2 linked regions of the Stratiformator vulcanicus genome follow. The protein of the gene in region 1 binds, or shares a complex with, the protein of each later gene. Links are inferred from orthologs where the notes say so. Each region holds a gene or a part of one and is shown in the gene's direction. Other genes may lie near its edges.

Region 1 (10,601 bases):
TAATATTGACCCGCTTTGGTCTCTTTCCGAACAGGCGTTTTAGAAAAGACATGGGAAGGAGGTCGAAGTGAGATTTCGGTCAGCCGCAATAGTCGACCAGCCGCGCTACCTCGGTCCGAAGTTCCGGCCGGGGGACAATTCGATCGATAAATCCGTGCTCGAGCAGAAACTCGCTGGTCTGAAACCCGGGTGGCAATTGAACCTTCACGGTTGCCTGGACCACGCGAGGCCCCGCGAAACCGACGAGCGCTTTGGGCTCAGCGATAATAATGTCTCCGAGCGACGCAAAGCTCGCCGCAACGCCGCCCATAGTCGGGTTAGTCAAAATCGAAATGAATAACCCACCTGCCGCATGAAATCGCGCCAATGCCGCAGACACCTTGCCCATTTGCATTAGCGACAGAATGCCCTCATGCATTCTTGCGCCACCGCCGGAGCCGCTCAAGATGACCAGTGGCAGCCTCAACTCCGTCGCCTTCTCGATCGAACGGGTCAGCTTTTCGCCCACGACCGAACCCATGCTCCCCATGATGAAAGCAGAGTCGGTCATGGCAAAGATAACCGGTCGGCCGCGCATATAACCTTTCCCGGCGACACATGCCTCGGATAAACCAGTCTTCGCCTGCTCTTCGACCAGCCGGTCCGCATAAGGCCGCTTGTCAGAGAACTCGAGAGGATCGAGTGGCCGCAATTCCGTAAACCATTCCTCGAAGCTGTCTTCGTCGAATAGTTGACGGATTCGTTCGGCAGCGGAAACGTAAAAATGATGTCCGCATTCAGGGCACAGACCCGACTGTCGGTCAATCAGCTTGCGGAAAACAGTGGCCCCGCAGGCCGGACACTTGACCCACAGGCCTTCGGGGACGCCGCGTTTTTTCGGACGGTCGCTCTGACGATTCGGCGCACTCGCTGTTGCCGCCGAACTCGCACCATTGGGAACTGCTGCGTCGTTACTCATTTCGCATCATCCTCCGCCGGCATCATTTCCGCTAATCGATGCCCCTCAGTCGATCCGTCGAATCGGGATTCTTCGTGACCGCCGCCGCCATCTGAGTGCGGTTCACCGTTCGACGTCAGGACGGCTTGGCTCGCCACAGCGACCGCCGGCTCGGCAGGCCGTTTCGTCGAATGGCCATTCAAAAATAGTGGTTCAACCGGCGAGCCGGTACTGCTGCAAACAGGACCGCGAAATTCGATCTCTGTGCCGCAGGCCACACTGGCAATCAACGAGGCGAGCGGCTCGGCGGCGACGATGCCGATCCGACCACTCTTTTTCAGCGGCCGCTTGAGGACCTTGCGCACACGCTCCAGTGCGTCTCCGACGGGTTCACCCTGAGGCGGGCAGACGGCTTCGGGAGACTCCTGCCATTGGCGGATCAGCTTCGGGTATTTCTTTCGAATCTCTTCGAGCTTCAATCCCTGCCATAAGCCCTGATCGAGATTACGCAGCTCCTCCTTCGCCTTGACCGGCACGTCAAGTTCGTCACCAATCTCTTGGGCCGTGCTGAAGGCGGGTTCCCCGGGGTCGCACAGAATCATGTTCAGGTTCGCATCTCGCAGCGCTTCGACGCAGTCCATCACAGACGCTGATCCGTGATCGCTCAGCGGAAGATCGAGACGACCCTGAATCCGATTCTGATCATCAAAGTCAGTCGCGGGAGGGCGAATTAAAACTAAGTGTTGGCACATGGGGTCCGTCTCATGCTCGGCAGATCGGTCTCATTGACCGTCGGCTGCACTTGTTTCGGCGATGTCGGCTTGATGCGTCAACGCCTTGATCGCCGCACCGTAATCATCTGCATCGAAGATCGAACTGCCTGCCACAAAAAGCTCTGCTCCCGCCGAAGCGGCGCTGCTGATTGTCTCGGTCCCGATTCCGCCGTCGATCGAGATAATCAGGCGGTCGCCAGCCATCTGACGAAGTCGGCTGACTTTGGGCAGCACCTGCGGCATGAATTTCTGGCCTCCGAATCCCGGATTCACACTCATTACCAGAACGAGATCCGCCGCGTCGACAAACGGCTCTATTCGATCAAATGAAGTGGGCGGATTGATTGCCAGGCCAGCCGTAAGTCCTGCATCGCGAATCGCGGCCAAGTTGGCCGTTGGATCGGGTTCGGCTTCGATGTGAAAAGTGATCGCATCGCAACCCGCATCCGCATATTCCTTCCACCAGCGACTCGGCTCGGAAATCATCAGGTGGGCATCGAGTGGCAGGTCGGTCCGCTCACGAATCCGCTCGATCACCATTGGGCCGTAGGACAGATTCGGGACGAAATGTCCGTCCATCACGTCGAGATGCAGCACCTCCGCGCCGGCATCTTCGAGTCGACTGATCTCTTCGGCAAGATTGCCGAAATCACATTTCAGCATCGACGGCCCCATGACAGGGCGACCGGGCTTCAAGCGGCGAATTGTCTCGTTGCGTTCCATACAGCTCGGATCGATTCGGGAATCCCCGGCTTGACCTTCAAAGTGCGACAGAGGTATTGCAGGACCGATACGATTCTGATCCATCGGTCAATTGTCACCGATCGATCGTCATTCGTCTAGCCGATGTCGAATAGCCGACGTCAAACGCGACGACCCGTCACGCAATTATTACCGCAAGCCAACGTCTCAGCCTTCGCCGAAAATGAACTTCCCCGCCTCGATCGCTGATCGCGACGAAGCGGGGCACAGTTCATGTTCGTCACGAATCGCTACAGCGAGGCGAGTTTAGCGATCAGGTCGGCGGTTCGGTTCGAGTAGCCGAATTCGTTGTCGTACCAGCCCATGACCTTGACCATCCGCGATCCGATGCGGGTCGTCCATTCGCCGTCGAAGATGACGCTGTGCGGATTGCCCACGATGTCGCTCGAGACGATCGGGTCCTCGGTGTACTCCATGATGCCTTTGAGCGGCCCTTCAGCGGCCGACTTCATGGCGGCGTTAATCTCATCGACAGAGACGTCTTTCCCCAAAGTCGCGGTAAGGTCCGTGATGCTTCCCGCCGGTACCGGCACGCGAAGGGCCAGGCCGGTCAGCTTGCCTTTCACCGCCGGGTAAACCTTACCGACCGCTTTGGCCGCCCCGGTTGTCGTCGGGATGATGTTCAGTGCCGCGGCCCGGGCCCGGTGCGGGTCGCTGTGCAACAGGTCGAGCACCTGCTGGTCGTTGGTGTAAGCGTGGATGGTGGTCATCAGACCTTCTTCCAAACCGAAGTTTTCGTTGAGCACCTTCACCATCGGAGCCAGACAGTTGGTTGTGCAACTCGCGTTCGAGATGCACTTGTGATCTGCGGTCAGCTCCGAGTCATTCACGCCAGCCACGACGGTCAGATCGACTTCATCTTTCGCCGGGGCGGAAAGCACAACCTTGCGGGCGCCCGCTTTGAGGTGGCTATCGTAGCCCGGTTTGGCGTCGGTCGCCCGCGACGTGAAAATACCGGTTGATTCCAAAGCAACGTCGCATCCGAGCTCACCCCAAGGGAGTTCGGCGGGGTTACGCTCTGAATAAATTTTGATCGGCTCGTCATTGACGATCAGCGTGTCGCCTTCGACCGACACGGTGCCGGGGAATCGTCCCTGCACGCTGTCGTACTTCAGCAACATGCCCAATAACTTCGGATCGCCCAAATCATTGATACCAACGATCTCAAATTCGTCCGGACGCAGTGCCATGGCCCGAAAGGTGATACGACCGATTCGCCCGAATCCGTTGATGCCGACTTTTACCGCCACTGGAATCTCCCGTCCCCGTTGACCTGACTAAACCGGTAACGGGAAACAAACCCCGCACCGCAAGGCCCCGGAAGAATCGCCGGGGCAAGTGCGAGTCTAATGGCGTTCGGAGAGCGGAACAAGAATCGGGGGGTGAGGTCACCACGTATCCACAAATCCGAATTTACTGATGCTTTTCGGGCCGACGTCCTCTGACAGCATTGAGTATGACATCAGAAACCGGTCACTGACGCTTAAGTTGCGCCACCCGCAAAGTCGATGTAACCGTCAGAGTCATCTCCTCGCCGGTGGCATCGGCATCCATTGCGCGAGTATTTCGGCAAATTTACGCTCGGTGGACTGCTCGGATCACGGGCAAGAGCCGGCAGGATCAGGTCGTCGCATCATGGACGAGGAATTGCTGCAGGAATTCCTGGCAGAAAGTTGGGAAAATCTGGCCCGACTCGACCAGGAAATCGTCCGACTCGAACACGAGACCGGCAACGCTGAGCTTCTCGACAGCATTTTCCGGACAATTCACACGATCAAAGGCACCTGCGGATTCATCGGGCTGGTGAATCTCGGCACCGTCACGCATTCGACCGAGAACGTACTCGGCAAAATGCGGGAGCGGGAATTACCCGTGACGCGTGAGACGATCTCGCTCGTGCTCAAAGCCGTTGATGCCATCAAAGCTTTGCTTGAAGGCATCGAAGCGACCAATTCCGAGCCGCAGACCGATCACACTCGGCTACTCGCCCAACTTGACGCAATGGCCACGGGAACCGATCTCGAATCAGAGTCCGATGGCGATGAAGTCACCGTCGAATCGCCGATCGACTCCGTCTGCGCGGCCTCGCAAGCCGATCTGGAGGAATCCTCCGAGGCCGATGGCTCTCTGTCGTCCGACCAAAGGATTTCAGATTCGGTGTGGGACAGCCAATCTGCGGCTGCCGATCCGTCGTCAACCGAGACTGGGCGGCGAACTGCGGCCGATCTGTCGATTCGGGTGAATGTCGACGTCCTCGATGGTCTGATGGATCTCGTCGGTGAATTGGTTCTCACGCGCAATCAATTGTTGCAACTGGCTCGAGCCGACGAAGAGTCACAGTTTGGCAAGCCGATCACACATCTGAATCGCGTCACGTCCGACCTGCAGGAAGGGGTGATGAAAACCCGGATGCAGCCGATCGGGAACGCTTGGAGCCGACTGCCGCGACTTATTCGCGATCTGGAGCAAACCACCGGGAAGTCGCTTCGACTTCAAATGAGCGGGTCGGAGACGGAACTCGATCGAACGGTGCTTGATGCGATTAAAGACCCGCTGACGCACATGATCCGCAACTCGGCGGATCATGGCATCGAAACGCGGGAGGCCCGCCGCGCCGTCGGCAAACAGGAATGCGGAACGATTCGGCTCGAAGCTCATCACGAGGGCGGGCACGTCATCATCAGTATCGCCGACGACGGTGGCGGCATCGATCCGGAAAAGATTAAACGCAAGGCCGTCGATCGCGGCTTGATCACGTTCCCCGATGCAGAACGCCTGAGTGAGCAGGACGCTCTGCAATTTATCTTCCACGCCGGGTTTTCGACCGCCGAGAAAATTAGCTCGGTGTCGGGCCGTGGTGTCGGCATGGACGTCGTGCGGACTGCGATCGAAGAAATCGGCGGAACAATCGACCTCAACTCGATCGTCGGCGTCGGTACGACGATTCGCGTCAAAATCCCGCTGACGTTAGCGATTATTTCCGCATTAATTGTCGAGAGCGGTGGCGAATGCTTCGCCATCCCGCAGTTGGGAATCGTCGAACTCGTTCGCGTTTCCGCTGAAGACAGCAGTCGCATTGAGCAAATCAACGGCAAAAAAGTGTTGAGGCTCCGGGAGCATTTGCTCCCGCTGGTTCATCTCGGCGAGGTGCTCGATCTTGAAAGTCGTGAAACGAGCGACGACCAAACGTGTCTCAATATTGTCGTCGCGCAAATTGATGACATGAGGTTCGGGCTGACCGTCGACGAAGTCTTCGACACCGAAGAGATTGTGGTCAAACCGTTAGGGCGGTTGTTGCGTGAGCTTCCGTTTTATCAGGGCACGACGATTCTCGGCGACGGTCGAGTCATCATGATTCTCGACGTCGCCGGCATCGCGACCAGTAGCGGTGCGTTCGACGGTACCGTTGGAAAGCCGTTACCGACGCCCGATGAAAATCCCGATACAGCCGGCGTCATAACAACGCTGCTGCTATTCGATCCGGGGCATGGACGGACGATGGCAGTGCCTTTGGGACTGGTCGCGCGCATCGAAGAGTTTCCCGTCGATCGCGTTGAACAAACGGGTGAGGGGCCGGTCATTCAATATCGGGGCACGTTGCTCCCGCTGTTGCCGATGGATAACGGTTCCCACCCCGTTGTCGACAGTGCGACGCAACCAGTCATTGTTTTTACAGAAGGCGACTGCTCGATGGGCCTGATGGTCCGAGAAATCTTGGACATCCGCGAAGTGATGTTCTCGATTGAAAGACCGTCCCGCATCCCCGGCATTCTCGGAACATCAATCGTTGACGGCAAAGCGACCGAGATCATCGACGCGCAGCACTACGTCACCAGCGCGACACCGGAATGGTTCAATCGTAGCAGCTCGACCGATGTCGCCAGCATTGTGGTCGTCGACGACTCTCTATTCTTCAGGCAACTCGTGAAGACCTCGCTGGAGTCGGCCGGATTCGACGTCGCGGCCTTCGGCGGAGCGGCTGAAGCTCTTACTCACCTTGAGCGGAACCCGCGAGTCGATCTGGTCATTGCCGATATTGATATGCCGCAGACCGACGGGCTCGAATTTGCTCGACAGGTTCGCGAATACAAGCCGAACGACTCCGTGCCGATGATCGCTTTAAGCGGGCACGAAACCGAAAAGGTAAAACGAGCTGCACTCGACGCTGGCTATGACAGGTTCTTAAAGAAGTTCGACTCGCGGGAAGTCGCCGCGGCGATTCGAGAGCTCTATACCGCTCCGATTCTCGCTAAGGCGGAAGCACATTGATCATGGACGATCCTCAGAGCACGCATCAAAACAAAAACGCGACCGGCGATCCACTGCCGGTCCGCCAATACGTTTCATTCCGCGTGGCCGGCCAACTCTTCGGGATTCCGGTCGAGTCCGTTCAGGAAGTGCTCAACCCGCAGCAGATTTCGCGAACGCCAAAATCTCGATCCGAGATTTCCGGCCTGTTAAATTTGCGTGGTCAGATCGTAACGGCGGTCGACCTGCGTCGGCGACTCGGACTGGCCGCTGATCCTGCCGTCAGCCCGATGAACGTCGTTTGTCGGTTCGATGAAGAATCTTTCAGTTTCTTGGTCGACGAGGTCGGAGACGTCATCGATCTGCCCGCAAGTTCTCTTGAGCCCGTTCCGGGCACGGTCGACACACTTTGGAAATCGCTCTCGCGCGGAATCTACCAACTCGATCATGAACTCTTCTTGGTCCTCGATCTGGACGCCGTAATGAGCTTCGAAAACGAATATCGGAAGTCTGCCTGAGGGCGTTCGCCCTCGCATTACACTTCCAGTGACATCCGTTCCACATCATTCGCCGAGATAATCCTGTGCCTGCCACCTTTACCGTCTTGAGAAAATCACTTGATGAACTCGTCGCCCAGGTCGGCGAGGTCGCACGTCATTTTCGGGCACGCGTCGTGGATGAAGTGCCCGAGTTAACGCCTGTGCTCGACGCAATCAGCGACGCCGCATTAAGCGACGGTTTGTCTCAGTTTCTCACAGTTCTTGGTCGTCAAGAAGATAATGCAACTTCGGTTGAACGCTTTTTAGAAAGCCTTTGCAGCCGGGTTAATGGCGTGATGCTTGACCGCGGACAAGTTAATGCTCTGAAGGCTGCTTTGACCGACGCGGTCACGGCCATTCAAACCAACTCATGGGATGAGAGGACCGCACGTGATTGGGCAGAAGCGCTCGACTCCGCGGAAGACATCCTTCTCGGCACGATCTTGGTAGCTTCAGCCACATCCGATGAAGCTGCAAATATCGAAACTTCCGCTGAACGCATTTTAGTCGACGACGCCAATTCTCAAACGTCCGGTGTTGAAATCTCAAGCAACAAACCAGAGCAAGCCAAGCCGACGGCATTTGATATCGAAGAGCACTCAGACGGCGCGGTTTTGGATGCCGAATCACGCGTTGCCATCCCGGACGAAATAAATTCCCTCGACGATAAGGATATGAGCGAAATGTCAACCGAACACATCCTCGCGGAGATCGAACGTGTCAATTCCCCGGCTCCGTCGAATCAGGCGAGCCTCGACATGTCGGCTTTCGAAGCGCAGCTTCGAGAACACCATCAACACCTCGGCTTAATCACTTCTATTTTAGATGCCCTCAGCACAGCGACCGACGAGCGGACCATCTATGAGGTTGGACTGCGAGAGATTTGCGGCTCCCTTGGATTTCGCTGCGGCGGATTTTGGAAAGCTGATGTGAGTTCAGAGCAATTGACTCTCGTAGTCGAAGCAGGTGACGTTCCGATCGACCTGTCAGAGGTAAATCAATCCGCCGTTTACGCGAGCGGCATCGGGTTGGTCGGCCGGGCCGCTCAGCAACGCGAGATGGTGCTCGCGCCGGAATTTAGTCAAGTCGAAACATCAAATCGCGCGGCTGTCGCCGTTCGTGCCGGTATCGTAACCGGCGTCGCCGTCCCATTAATGCGGGGCGACGATTGCGACGGCGTGCTCGAATTTCTGCTCGATCATTCGACGGCCTTGGGCGACAGCCGAAAACAGACCTTGGCAATCGCCGCACAGCTTATTCGATCGCAGTGCGATCGCATTCAATCACTCCGCGCCGTCAGTGAACAGGCAGAGAACGCCGACTGTTTCGAACGGGACGTTAAGAGCGTAATCCAAATCGTCAGCTCAGCGTCGACGGAGCTCCAAGCCAGTAGCCAATCGCTCGCCGCTTCTGCCGAATTGACGAACCGCCAGTCGCACGTCGTCGCAACTGCCAGTGAGCAGGCGACGAAGAACGTTGAGACCGTCGCTTCCGCGGCTGAAGAGCTAAATGCGTCGATACACGAAATCGCCCGACACGTCGAAGATGCCGCTCACATGACGACCACTGCGGTTGAGGAGGCGGAACAAACGAATTCGACGATCCGACAGCTCGGAAAAGCGAGTAGCGAAATCGGACAGGTCATTCGCGTGATCACCTCGATTGCGCAACAGACGAACCTCTTGGCATTAAACGCCACGATTGAAGCCGCTCGCGCTGGGGAAGCCGGCAAAGGATTTGCGGTCGTTGCCAATGAAGTGAAAGAGCTGGCTCGGCAGACTGCGAAAGCGACCGAGGAAATCAGCGACAAGATCGGGGCCATTCAGTCGTCGACAGACATCGCCGTCACTGCGATCGAGTCGATCGGTTCACGAATCGGAAAAATTAATGAGATTTCGACGACGATTGCCTCGGCCGTCCAAGAACAGTCGGCCGCGACTCAGGAAATCTCCCGTAACGTGGCCGAAGCGGCGGGCGGAACCGCAGAAGTGACGAAAAGCATTTGCGAAGTCGCGAACGCCGCAGATGACAGCGGTCGCGGTGCGGCCGATATTCAGGCCGCCTCGGAGAATCTGTCGACGGAGTCGGCTCGACTCGAACAGATTGCCCAGGATTTCCTTGACAAGCTACGGTCGGCTTGAACCGGTTATAACGGTCAAGACAGTTCGCGCACCCTTAACGCCGCGGACACCTTTGACGTCGTGTTGTCACAACGCGACGGAAACGGTGTCCGCGGCGTTACTGTTTTGCCACGGCTCTTGCCTCAGTGACATAGTTTTCCGAACGCGAGTCTCTCACCTTTGCTGATGCCGACATGGAATAACTCAGATATCGCGACGAAAGCTCGGCGAAACTTTGAATTTCGATCGAGACAACAGCCCCCGAATCAATGTGCGGTTCAGCCCTCCACCGCTCTGACATCATGAAGCATCCTCCCGTACGCGTATTATTAGTCGACGATTCCGCCGTTGTTCGCGGATTAATCTCCCGAGTTCTATCGGCGGAGCAAGAGATCGACGTCGTCGGAGCCGTCATGAATGGCGCTGACGCCCTTGCCTGGTTGGGTCGTCACAAGGCGGATGTGGTTGTCCTTGACGTCGAAATGCCCGTCATGGATGGCTTGACGGCCCTTCAGCATATCCAGGCTCGTTATCCTAAGCTCACCGTCATCATGGCCAGCAGCCTGACGCAGCGCGGCGCCGAGACGACGGTCCGGGCCCTTCGAATGGGCGCGGCCGGGTGCGTCGCGAAACCCGTTGCGGGACGCACTTCGGATGGCATTAACCGTCTCGCGGCCGAATTGACGGAGCTCGTCATTGCTCTCGGTCAGCCATCCCAACGTAAAGCCGATCTTTCGAAGAGAGCAAATTCTTTTCTTAGTCCGGCGAAATTACGGCCAGTCGTTGCCGAGTCTTCGCGCGACGTGACGCCGCAGGCCATCGTGATCGGTGCCAGCACCGGAGGACCTCGCGCTCTGGCTCATCTCCTGCAGTCGATGTCGCGGGACATTACCCAGCCTATCTTTATCGTCCAGCATATGCCGGCGATGTTTACACCGATGCTTGCTGAACACCTCGGTCGTGATGCTGATCGGCCTTCTTTTGAAGCGACCGATGGAATGGTTGTCCAATCCGGTACAATCTATGTCGCACCGGGTGGTTTCCATCTTAAATTAGTTCGCTCTTCGGAAAATTCCGTTCAATGCTGCTTAACTGAAGACCCGCAAGAGCACTACTGCCGACCCTCGGTCAACCCGTTGTTCCGATCAGCGGCACAGGTCTATAAAGATGCAATACTCGGCATCATGCTGACCGGCATGGGTCAAGACGGCATCGAAGGGGC
Region 2 (10,200 bases), 1.4 Mb from region 1 along the record:
GTCGACCGGCATTTATGGTCTCGCTCCATGGTTCCGGAACGTCGACGAATTAAAGGACATCGTCTCGCTCCCACAGTATCTCAGGGAGTACGGCTATAAGACTTATTCGGCGGGCAAAATTTATCACGGGGGTTACGGACGAAAGTCGAAAGATGATGAGTTCGACGTACTTGGTCCGCCGGTGAAGATCGTTCGTCCCAAAAAGAAGTTCGTGAAAACGCCGCAAAACCATGCACTGATGGACTGGGGCAAGTTTCCGCCTACCGATGAAGAGACGGGAGAATGGCAAACGGCAAGCTGGGCCGTCGAACAACTAGAGAGTGACCTGCCCGAGCCGTTCTTTCTTTCGTTCGGGCACTTTCTGCCGCACGTGCCTTGCTACGCCCCGCCGAAGTGGCACGACCTATATCCGGATGATGATTCGGTGCGGCCGGAAATTTTATTTAATGATCGATCCGATACGCCGCGGTCTTCGTGGTTTATTCACTGGGAACTGCCCGAGCCGCGGCTCAAATTTCTGCTCGATGAAAATGAGTGGACCAACCTGTGCCGGTCCTATCTCGCCTGCGTCAGCTTCGTCGATTCGCAGATCGGTCGCGTCCTGACGGCACTGAACGAAAGCGGTCGCGCGGATAACACGATTATCGTGCTTTGGTCGGATCACGGTTATCACCTTGGTGAAAAGGAGATTTCCGGCAAGAACACGCTGTGGGATGATAGCACGAGAGTTCCGCTGATCTTCGCCGGGCCGGGCGTGACGTCGGGGCAGACCTGCGTCGAGCCGGCCGAGCTGCTCGATATTTACCCCACGCTCGTCGATCTGTGCGGACTCCCTCCGAACGGCAATCTGGAAGGGGTCAGCCTTTCTCCGCAGCTTCAGGATGCCTCTGTACCAACCGGCCGCCCGGCAATCACGACTCATAACCAGGGCAACCACGGCATCCGCACGAAAGACTGGCGTTACATTCGCTATGTGGATGGTGCGGAGGAACTCTACGACATGCAGGCCGATCCGAAGGAATGGACCAACCTGGCCGACAATTCAGAGTACGAGAGCGTCCTCACCAAGATGCGAGCACACCTGCCGGAAAAGGATGTCCGCCCCGCTCCCGGTAGCCGCCATCGCGTGCTGATCTACGAAGATGGCGTCCCCAATTGGCAGGGGGAAGACATCTCGGCGGACGACCCGATTCCGCAATTTTGAGGCGTCAGTCTCATCAAATGCACACCGGATGCTATCCGCCTCGCACGGCCGTCCGATTGACCGGCGCGGGGGTCTGACTTACCGTATTTGCAGCACGGACGCCGACCGGTTTCCTAGATTGACTCGAAAGCGTGAGTCTTCGCCGGACGGTCTGCTCAGACCGCAATGCCCGTCGTCGCGACTTATCAAAGCGCGAAGGCGGCGATGAGACTTCCCCCCCATGTTTTTTCATTCGCTGGGCCGCCTCGTTTCTCGCTCGTGGGCCGTGCTACCGGTCCTATGGGTGGCTCTACTTTGCTCGCTCTACATCATCGCGCCGCCGTTTCAAAGCGTTGTTGAAGACGGCGAATTTGATTTTCTGCCGGAGTCATCGCCGAGCCTCGTCGCCGAAGAGGCCTTCAACTCGGCGTTTTCATCGGAATTCGCTCGCAGTTCAATCGCGGTCGTCGTCCGACGCAAAGGCGTAGATGATGAGGGTCAGCCTCAAGAATTGACCACCGCCGAGGACCTCACCGAGCGCCCGGAACTTGCCGATTACACATTTATCGACAACGTCCTGATTCCACGAATTCGCGAGTTGGTGATCTCGCGTGGGTGGATGGCCCCGGCCGGCGAAGAGGAACAGACAGCGTCAGATGGTGACGCTCAGCTCGCCGCAGTCGAAGAGACGATCGAGACCGACATTCCGACAGTCGTGACCGACATCGGCGAATCGCCGGACGGAAGTATCAACCCGATCGTCGCCAATATTCGAACGTATCAAGACAGCGGTTTAGGCGAACTGCTCCAGAGTCAGGACGGCTCGGCCGCACTGATCGTCCTCAATCTTGAAACCGAGTATCAGGAGAAGGTTAATCAGCCGCTGATCAATGCGCTGGCCGAACTCGTTGACCCGGCCACCGGCGATCTGCGGGCCGAAGGCAAGATTCCGCCGGGGCTCGAAATTTACCTCTCAGGACCGGCCGTCGTCGGAAACGACCTGCGACAAGCCGCACAGGACAGCGCTCGCGCGACCGACTCGGCGACCGCGATCTTGGTCATCGGCCTGCTTCTAATCATCTACCGCGCCCCGCTGCTGGCGATTATCCCGCTGCTCACCGTGTTCGTTGCCGTCAAGACGTCACTGCTCCTACTGGCCCTGGCGGCCCAAGCCGGATGGGTCGACCTGTTTAACGGAATCAAAATCTATGTCAGCGTCGTGATGTATGGCGCAGGCATCGACTACTGCATGTTTCTGATGGCCCGATATCGGGAAGAACTGGAGGAAGGGGGCGACTTCGGCAGCGCGATTGGTGCCGCAATCGGAAATGTGGGGCCGGCCCTCGCCGCCAGCGCCGGAACGACGATGGTCGGCCTGGGCATGATGTACTTCGCCCAATTCGGAAAGTTCAGTGAGGCCGGAGTCGCCATGTCGTTCAGCCTCGGCGTCGTGCTGATCGGAACGCTCACGCTGACGCCGGCGCTGCTGCGAATGTTCGGCCGCTACGCATTTTGGCCACATGTCCCGCGCGAACGCATCACGCGGGCCGCAAATTGGCTCTCGCCGACAAATATAATTTCGCGACTGCTCGAACGCTCTCAGCTTCGCAAAGCGTGGAGTGTTGCCGCGGATCGGATCGCCGCCGCGCCGTTGAAGTGGCTGGTCGTCACGATTGCGGTCATGACTCCCTTCGCCGCGGTCGGAGTTGCGTGGCACGACTGGCTGACCTACGGGCTCCTGTCGGAATTGCCGCCGTCGGAGATCAGCGTTCGAGGGGCGGAGGCCGTTTCCGACCACTTCCCGGCGGGATACGCGACCCCGACGACCTTGCTGATTTCACAGCCCGAAAACCCCGACATCGACTTTTCTGACCCCGAAGGCGCAGCGGTCATCGACGAACTGACCGACTCTATTTGGCAGCGTCGCGAAGAGTTGGGCATTTCTGATTTGCGAACCGTGACAGCCCCGCTCGGCGTTGAGCGGTTGGAAGGGCTCAACGCCTTTCAACGAAGGGCTGCGATTCTGCGTGCGCAGCGGTTCTCAGACTATTACGTCGGTTCGGTCGATTCGGAACAGGCCTACGCGACGCGGATCGACCTCATTTTTGAAGACGATCCGTTCTCGCGAGACAGCATCCGCAAGATCGAGGAATTACGGCAGTTGGTCCCCGAGATTCTGCCGGAGTCGCTGACCGACTCGCAGATTCACTTTCTCGGCGCGACGGCCAGTATTCGCGATCTGCGTGAAGTCACGGCCCAGGATCAAGTCTTGATCGATCTGCTCGTGCTGGCGGGGGTCTTCACCGTTCTCGTCATTCTGCTCCGCAACGCGGCGATCTCGGCGTTCCTGATCACCACGGTTTTCTTCAGCTATCTGGTGACCTTCGGTGTGACCTTCTGCGTGTTTGCCGCCCTCACGCCTGACTTCGTCGGGCTGGACTGGAAGGTGCCGGTCTTTCTGTTCGTGATCCTCGTGGCGGTCGGCGAAGACTACAACATCTACCTGGTCACCCGAGTCGAAGAAGAACAACAACGCCACGGACCCGTTGCGGGCGTTACCAGCGCTTTGGCGAAGACCGGCGGGATCATCTCCGGCTGCGGCATGATTATGGCCGGGACGTTTTCCTCACTGATGTTCGGCTCGCTCAGCGGCATGATTCAGCTCGGCTTCGCCTTAGCCTTCGGCGTGTTGCTCGACACGTTCGTGGTGCGACCAATCATCGTTCCCGCTTACTTGGTGATGTTGAATCGGGGTGACTTCGGATCGTTGGGACCATGGCTCGGGGCGTTCCAGCCGAAAGCCGACGGTTCGGACGACGTGGGAGTCGATCTGCCCGAAAGTGAATCGAATGCCTCACCGATCGATGACACCGAACAGTCCGTGGAGAAACGCTCCAAGGCGTCCTGATGCGCGCCAAGCGGCTTAGACCAGAGAAGGTGAGCGGCTTCCCCAACCAAAGCACCGGGCAGGGCACGTCCCCCCGAAACCAGATTACGGCGAAACCAGGCCTTCGCGAATAGCGAACCGCGCCAGCTCAACCCGGTCGTGAATGTTGAGCTTCGACATGATGCGGTATTTGTGGCTGTCGACACTTTTCTCGGACAGGTGCAGTCCCCGGGCAACTTCTTTGACGCTCTGTCCGTGGGCGAGCAACCGAAGCACTTCGAGTTGGCGATTCGTCAGTGACGCCAATTGGGACGGCGACCGCATCTGCCAAGCCCGCCGCATCGGGTCGAATGAGAGCCGGTTGCGGATCTCCGGCGAGAAGTACTGCTCCCCGCCCACGACAGACGTGACGGCGTCAGTCAGCGAGCCGATCGATTCATTGGTCAGCACAAATCCCGAGGTCTTCAGCCGCAACGCCTGATCGAGAACAATGTCAGGCGAGGCATCGCCGAAAAGAATAATTTGCGACCGCGGGCTGGAGCTCTTGATCTGCCCGACGACCGTAAAGGCATCGGGGCGGGAATCGGCAGTGCCGAGAAGAACCGCATCGGGCTGATGCTCGGTCGCAAGCTCGACCGACCGCTCGTTCTCCGTCGTCGTGGCGACCACGGAGCAACGGGCATCAAGGTTCAGCACTCGTTCCAGAAGTTCGACGATCAATCGGTGCGGATCACAGATCAGAATGCGACACTGCTGCGTTGAAATCATGTTGGTGCCCCGCGATGAGAGAATGTGGGCAGTACGACGCGGGCAGGAGCGCATGGAATTGCAAAGAGGTGACGCTCATCGATCGTTCCTGGCCGTTCGCGTCCGGGCGAGATGGGAGGTTGGCCCGGGACGTATCAGATGTTGCTTATTCTTACGAGACGACTGACTGTTGAATAGGTGAAATACCCCATTTTTGACGAGCAGCCGAATTTCGCGGATGTCCGGCGGGGCGGAATTTCTGTCGCATCCTCTCCAACCGTCACATCGCCTATTGCCGGGCCGTAAAGATCGGGCCCCTGACTCGGGAATACGGGATCGCCGCCGCATCGTCCGATTTTGCGGACTAGGCTGCGATGTCGCATGTTGGAAACGTCAGCCGCTTGCGACCATTTCCTTTGCGCTGTTCAAGGACGCCCGATATGCCTGCGACGCTTCAAGAGCAGTCGACCGCCACCGCCGAATTTATCAACCCGGTCCTCGGCGCTGCGCACTCGGTCTTCGAAATGATGGTGGGCTGCGTACCGCGGCGGAAGTCACTTTCGATTCGCGATACCACGTCCGCGCCTTACGACGTCAGCGCGATCATCGGAGTGACCGGCAAACGCGTCGGGACGATCGTGATGAGCCTGTCAGAGCCGGCGGCGATCGCGGTACTGGAGCGGATGACCGGCAACCGTGCAGAGCGCGTCGACCCTGACGTATGCGATGCGGTCGGCGAACTGACCAACATGATCGCCGGAGCGGCTAAAGCAAAACTGGCGGAACTCGAACTGTCGATCAGCATCCCGAACATCGTCTCCGGTCCCGCTCACACCGTTCACTATCCCGCGCGGGTGCAGCCGATCGCGATCGAATTTGAGTCGGAAATCGGACCATTCTGTATCGATGTCGGATGTCAATTCTTGGACCGATCGTGACGAACCTGTTAACCGCACACACCGCCTGAGCCGCTCAGCCGCCGACCACATTGCCACAGAAAGTCACTTGGGAAGAACAATGAAAGTTCTCGTTGTCGATGACTCTCACACGATGCGAATCATCCAAAAACGGTGCCTGAATTCGTTGGGCGTTGAAGACATCACCGATGCGGCTGATGGCCGTGAAGCCCTTGAATACTTCGCCTCCGGGGAGTTCGACATCGTACTCAGCGACTGGAACATGCCGGTAATGGACGGCCTGACGCTCCTTACTGAAATCAGGAAGAGAGATAAGGACGTGCCCGTAATTATGATCACAACCGAGGCCGAACGGTCGCGGGTCGTCTCCGCAATTCAGGCTGGCGTTTCCGACTATATCGTCAAACCGTTTACGCCCGACGCGATGAAGGAAAAGCTCGAACGATGGTGCGGCATCAAAAAGGATTAACTCACAGAAAGTCGGCGCGTTGAGCCCATCACCGACTGCGATCGCATTACTCTTTTAAACAGCTGACCCCCCTCTCAATTCTCTTCTGAAACTGCCGACTCCGGCAGCCTGGTCCCATGGTCGATCCCCAAAAAATTTGGTCCTCCTCTCAACTCCCCACCTTGCCGGCGGTCGCCGTCCGCCTGCTGGACCTCTCTAAAAATCCCGACGCGGAGGTCAATGATTTCATCGAGATCATTAGAACCGACCCGGCGATCTCCGCAAAAATTCTGAAGGCGACAAACTCGTCTTATTTCGGCTTCCAATCCAACGTCACAACGATCGACCGTGCCGTCCCGTTGTTGGGAACGACGGTTGTCACGTCGCTGGCTTTAAGCTTTTCGCTGGTCGAAGCCGCGATGACCACCGGCCCGATGGTCGAGCACTATCGCGACTACTGGATGCAATCGGTCATTCAGGCCGCGACCGCGGAACTGCTTGCCACGAAAACTCCCGGCAGCCTCGGCAGCGAATTCTTTTTGGCCGGGCTGCTCTGCGACCTCGGCCGTCTCGCGATGCTCAAGACAGTGCCCGACGAGAGCCGCCAGGCGATTGAAACGGCGCGGGAACGCGGCCTCGACCTGTTCGCCACCGAGAACGAAATGGTCGGCGTCAATCACGTCGAAGTCGGCCTAAAGCTAATGGAAAGCTGGACGCTGCCGCCGGCGACGATTCTCGCTGCCCGCCATCACCATGACCCGCTCGAGCTGATTCAGCAGCATGAGTCCGCAAACGATTCCGATCTCATTCATGCCACAGCCGTTGCCTCATCGGTCGGAGACTACTTCTGCGGAGCCAACAAAGGTCAGGCACTCGATAGATTAAGAGTCCTCACAGCGGCTTTCTACGATCTCGACGAGACGGAACTCGAAGCTTTTCTCAGCGAGGCTAAAGAGAAGATCGACTCCGTCGGCGAACTATTCGCGCTCAACACCGAAGGACTCGGCGACCCGCACGAATTAATGGCCCAGGCGAGCGAGCATCTCACGCAACTGGCACTCCGGCAACAAGCCGCCGCGGCCGAAGCCGTGGCTCGACAGCAGAAACTCGAAGAGCAAACCCGGCTGCTGGAATCTAAAAATAAGGAGCTCACCCAACAGGCCATTCGCGACCCGCTGACAAAGCTCTATAATCGCGCGTTCTTCGATGAGTCGCTGCAACGGGAACTCGATCGATGCGCACGGGCCGCAGCCACGATCGGAGTCATGTTCACCGACATTGACAAATTTAAGGTGCTCAATGACACGTACGGCCATCAGTTCGGGGATCAGGTTCTGAAGCAGGCCGCCGGCTTGCTCGGCGGTTCCATCCGAAAGTCGGACGTGCTCGCCAGGTACGGCGGCGAAGAATTCGTGGTTCTTGTCGCCGCACCGACCGAAAAAGGAATCGCCAAAGTCGCTGAACGAATTCGGGCAGCCATGGAAGCGGCGAAGTTTGTCTTTGAAGGCGAAGACGTTCCGGTCACGATTAGCGTAGGAGCCGCGTTAGCCATTCCGCAACGCGACACCGCAGAACTCGCCGAAAAGCTGATCTCCGAAGCCGATGAAGCCATGTACGACTCGAAAAAGAACGGCCGCAACCAATGCCACGTTCGAGTCTTGCTATCTGATGCCGAACGGGTTTTGATGCAGAAAACGACCGCCCGACGCTTCAGCCGCTGGCTCGTCAATCGGGGCGTGTTCGACATCCCGACCGTCAGCAAAGCGCTCGTCAACTTTGAATGCCCGCACGTCAAAATCGGTGACCTGGCCGTTCGCCGCACGGTGCTTAATTCGATGGAGGTCGACCAGATTCTTGAGCAGCAGCAATCGAGCGGAAAGAGATTCGGCGAAATTGCCATGCAACTCGAACTGCTGACCGAAGACCAAGTGGCCGACCTCCTCGCATGGCAGTCGGAGTGTCCGCAAACACTGGCGGTGGAATTGGTTAAGAAGGGCTTGCTGGAGAGGCAGGCCGCTACGATGTTGCTCAAGACCTATATTGCCGAGGCTCCCGCCCCGCGCGAAAATGCCATGGCATAATACCTTCTTTAACGGAGTGGTGGTCGACGCGTTGTGAGTTAGCTCTCCGTAACGGATCAGCCACGACCGCTTACCATTTAAGCGATATGCGTAATCGTGCCGCCGTAGTAGACCGAACTACCGGCCTCATTCTCTAAGGTAATCCCGCCGCCGTCATCCACGCCCCGGCACAGACCGTAAGTCACGCGATCGCCTGATGAGAGCCCGACGGTTCGCCCCGTGAGCGCGCAGTGCGCCGCGTAACGCTTTCGAGGGAAGGCCCGGCTGTCGCGATAGTCGCCGAGTTCCGATTCCAATCGAATTAAGATTTCGATTAAGTGTTCGCTAGGGTCGACACTTTGATCCGCGATGTCATTAAGGGAAATCGCCCGATCGCGAATCTCGACGGACGCGTTTCGAAAGTCAACGCCCACATTAATTCCGATTCCAATCACAAGGAAGGGAATTGCGCCTGCACGCTCAATCTCGACGAGTATGCCACAGACTTTCTTCCGATTAATTAAGACATCATTGGGCCATTTCAGTTGAACGCAAACGTCACCCAGTTTTGAGGAAATCGCGTCGCGAACGGCCAATCCGGTGATTAATGACACGAGTGGAAGTTCCGCCGTCTCCAACTTAAAATCAGCCGGATCGATCACGACCGAAAACGTCAGTGATCCGCTGCCAGCGACCCATCGATTTGCCCCTCGACCGCGCCCGGCTGTCTGACGAGTCGCGAATACGAGGACGGGAGTGCTGACTTCTCCCGCCGAGATCAACGACTTCGCACGGTCGTTCGTCGAATCGAGCGACTCGTGGGCATCGATCACCGCGACCATCGTCTCGGTCGCAATCCGCGACTTCAGTTCGGGTGTCATAGCGGAATTCTCGCCGAAGTCGCCGGGCGACGGGTCATTTCACCTGGAGCTTTTCCACTTCCGTGTGCAACGCCTGAAGTTCCTTTTCCAGCCGGGTCACTTCGGCCGGATCGTCCGTCTGTCGTTTGGCGGCACCGAGAAGTTGTTCGGTCCGTTGAATCTTCCCCCGCAGCACGGCGAGTTGCTTCTTCGATTTCTTATCCATATTCCCCTCGAGGTGATGTTTCTGCGGAACCCGCCATTCTATTCACCCGCAGGTGCTGCGCGAATTCAGACACACCCTCAGACGCCAAGAATTCCGACCGATCACTCCGTCCTACGTGACACGGAGCGCAAGCGACAACACCTCCAATCGCCAACCCACTGCAAAACAAGGGAGGCAAAAGAGATCATTCAGGCCACGAACTATTACACAACTTCACCAACCTGCTCTCGACTCTAGACACTCGACTCTAGACTCAAAAAAGCCGGACGCGTCCGGGCATCATGCCGCGGCATCATCCGCCGCATGGGAAATGCGCAGCCAGTCGGCCGCACCCACCGGCGGGTTGAAAAGAGGCGGTGCACCGTTTTCCTCTACCTGATGGGAGATGGTTGCGCGGATTTTGGCGTGGCACTGAGTTGCGAAAGATAGGGTGTGGCCCGGCGAGAAGCTGATCGGGAACAGATGCCGCTCATACTACATCATCGGTGAAAAAATGGTACAAGGGCTCAGAGATAGCTACGGGTTGTTGAACCGGCTCTGGGTCGACGATTCGAAGCAGCCGAGCGAGATACCGACATTCCGTCAGAAGTAATAGATCGAGCCAACCAACTAACGTCGGCATCATTTGAAACAGACCGAACAATGCGACTAAGAGTGATTGCAACAGACTATGACGGCACGATTGCCATAGACGGCGTACTTAATCCGAGCGTTCGTGAGGCGATCGGGAATGCACGCAAAAGTGGAGTGTTGGTGGTCATCGTAACCGGGCGGATTCTCTCGGAACTTCGGGACGTAGCCGGCTGTCTGGATTTCGTCGATGGCGTCGTTGCCGAAAACGGAGCCGTGGTTGCTTTCCCGAATGGCCATGT

Evidence for each region.
Region 2: the proteins of Pan189_RS10700 (region 1) and Pan189_RS16470 are in contact, whole or in part, in a solved structure (PDB 1A0O), measured with the Escherichia coli proteins. The link is inferred for Stratiformator vulcanicus from one-to-one orthologs.

What each region holds. Positions count from the first base shown.
Region 1 is NZ_CP036268.1:2,717,370-2,727,970, reverse strand. Bases 3,752-6,941 are described here. They hold Pan189_RS10700 (hybrid sensor histidine kinase/response regulator), read left to right. Parts: upstream 3,752-4,107; coding sequence 4,108-6,741; downstream 6,742-6,941. Other genes in these bases: Pan189_RS10695 (chemotaxis protein CheW), read left to right, coding at 6,744-6,941. Outside these bases: Pan189_RS10725 (serine/threonine protein kinase), read right to left, coding at 1-52; accD (acetyl-CoA carboxylase, carboxyltransferase subunit beta), read right to left, coding at 80-958; Pan189_RS10715 (histidine phosphatase family protein), read right to left, coding at 955-1,689; rpe (ribulose-phosphate 3-epimerase), read right to left, coding at 1,720-2,433; gap (type I glyceraldehyde-3-phosphate dehydrogenase), read right to left, coding at 2,703-3,722; more of Pan189_RS10695, read left to right, coding at 6,942-7,238; Pan189_RS10690 (methyl-accepting chemotaxis protein), read left to right, coding at 7,304-9,400; Pan189_RS10685 (protein-glutamate methylesterase/protein-glutamine glutaminase), read left to right, coding at 9,682-10,601. UniProt on the Escherichia coli protein: Involved in the transmission of sensory signals from the chemoreceptors to the flagellar motors. CheA is autophosphorylated; it can transfer its phosphate group to either CheB or CheY.
Region 2 is NZ_CP036268.1:4,135,597-4,145,796, forward strand. What follows is about bases 4,730-7,518. They hold Pan189_RS16470 (response regulator), read left to right. Parts: upstream 4,730-5,834; coding sequence 5,835-6,203; downstream 6,204-7,518. Other genes in these bases: Pan189_RS16460 (response regulator transcription factor), read right to left, coding at 4,730-4,838; Pan189_RS16465 (chemotaxis protein CheX), read left to right, coding at 5,258-5,755; Pan189_RS16475 (sensor domain-containing diguanylate cyclase), read left to right, coding at 6,320-7,518. Outside these bases: Pan189_RS16450 (sulfatase), read left to right, coding at 1-1,204; Pan189_RS16455 (MMPL family transporter), read left to right, coding at 1,425-4,091; more of Pan189_RS16460, read right to left, coding at 4,176-4,729; more of Pan189_RS16475, read left to right, coding at 7,519-8,263; Pan189_RS16480 (biotin--[acetyl-CoA-carboxylase] ligase), read right to left, coding at 8,341-9,123; Pan189_RS21495 (hypothetical protein), read right to left, coding at 9,158-9,328; Pan189_RS16485 (HAD family hydrolase), read left to right, coding at 9,971-10,200. UniProt on the Escherichia coli protein: Involved in the transmission of sensory signals from the chemoreceptors to the flagellar motors.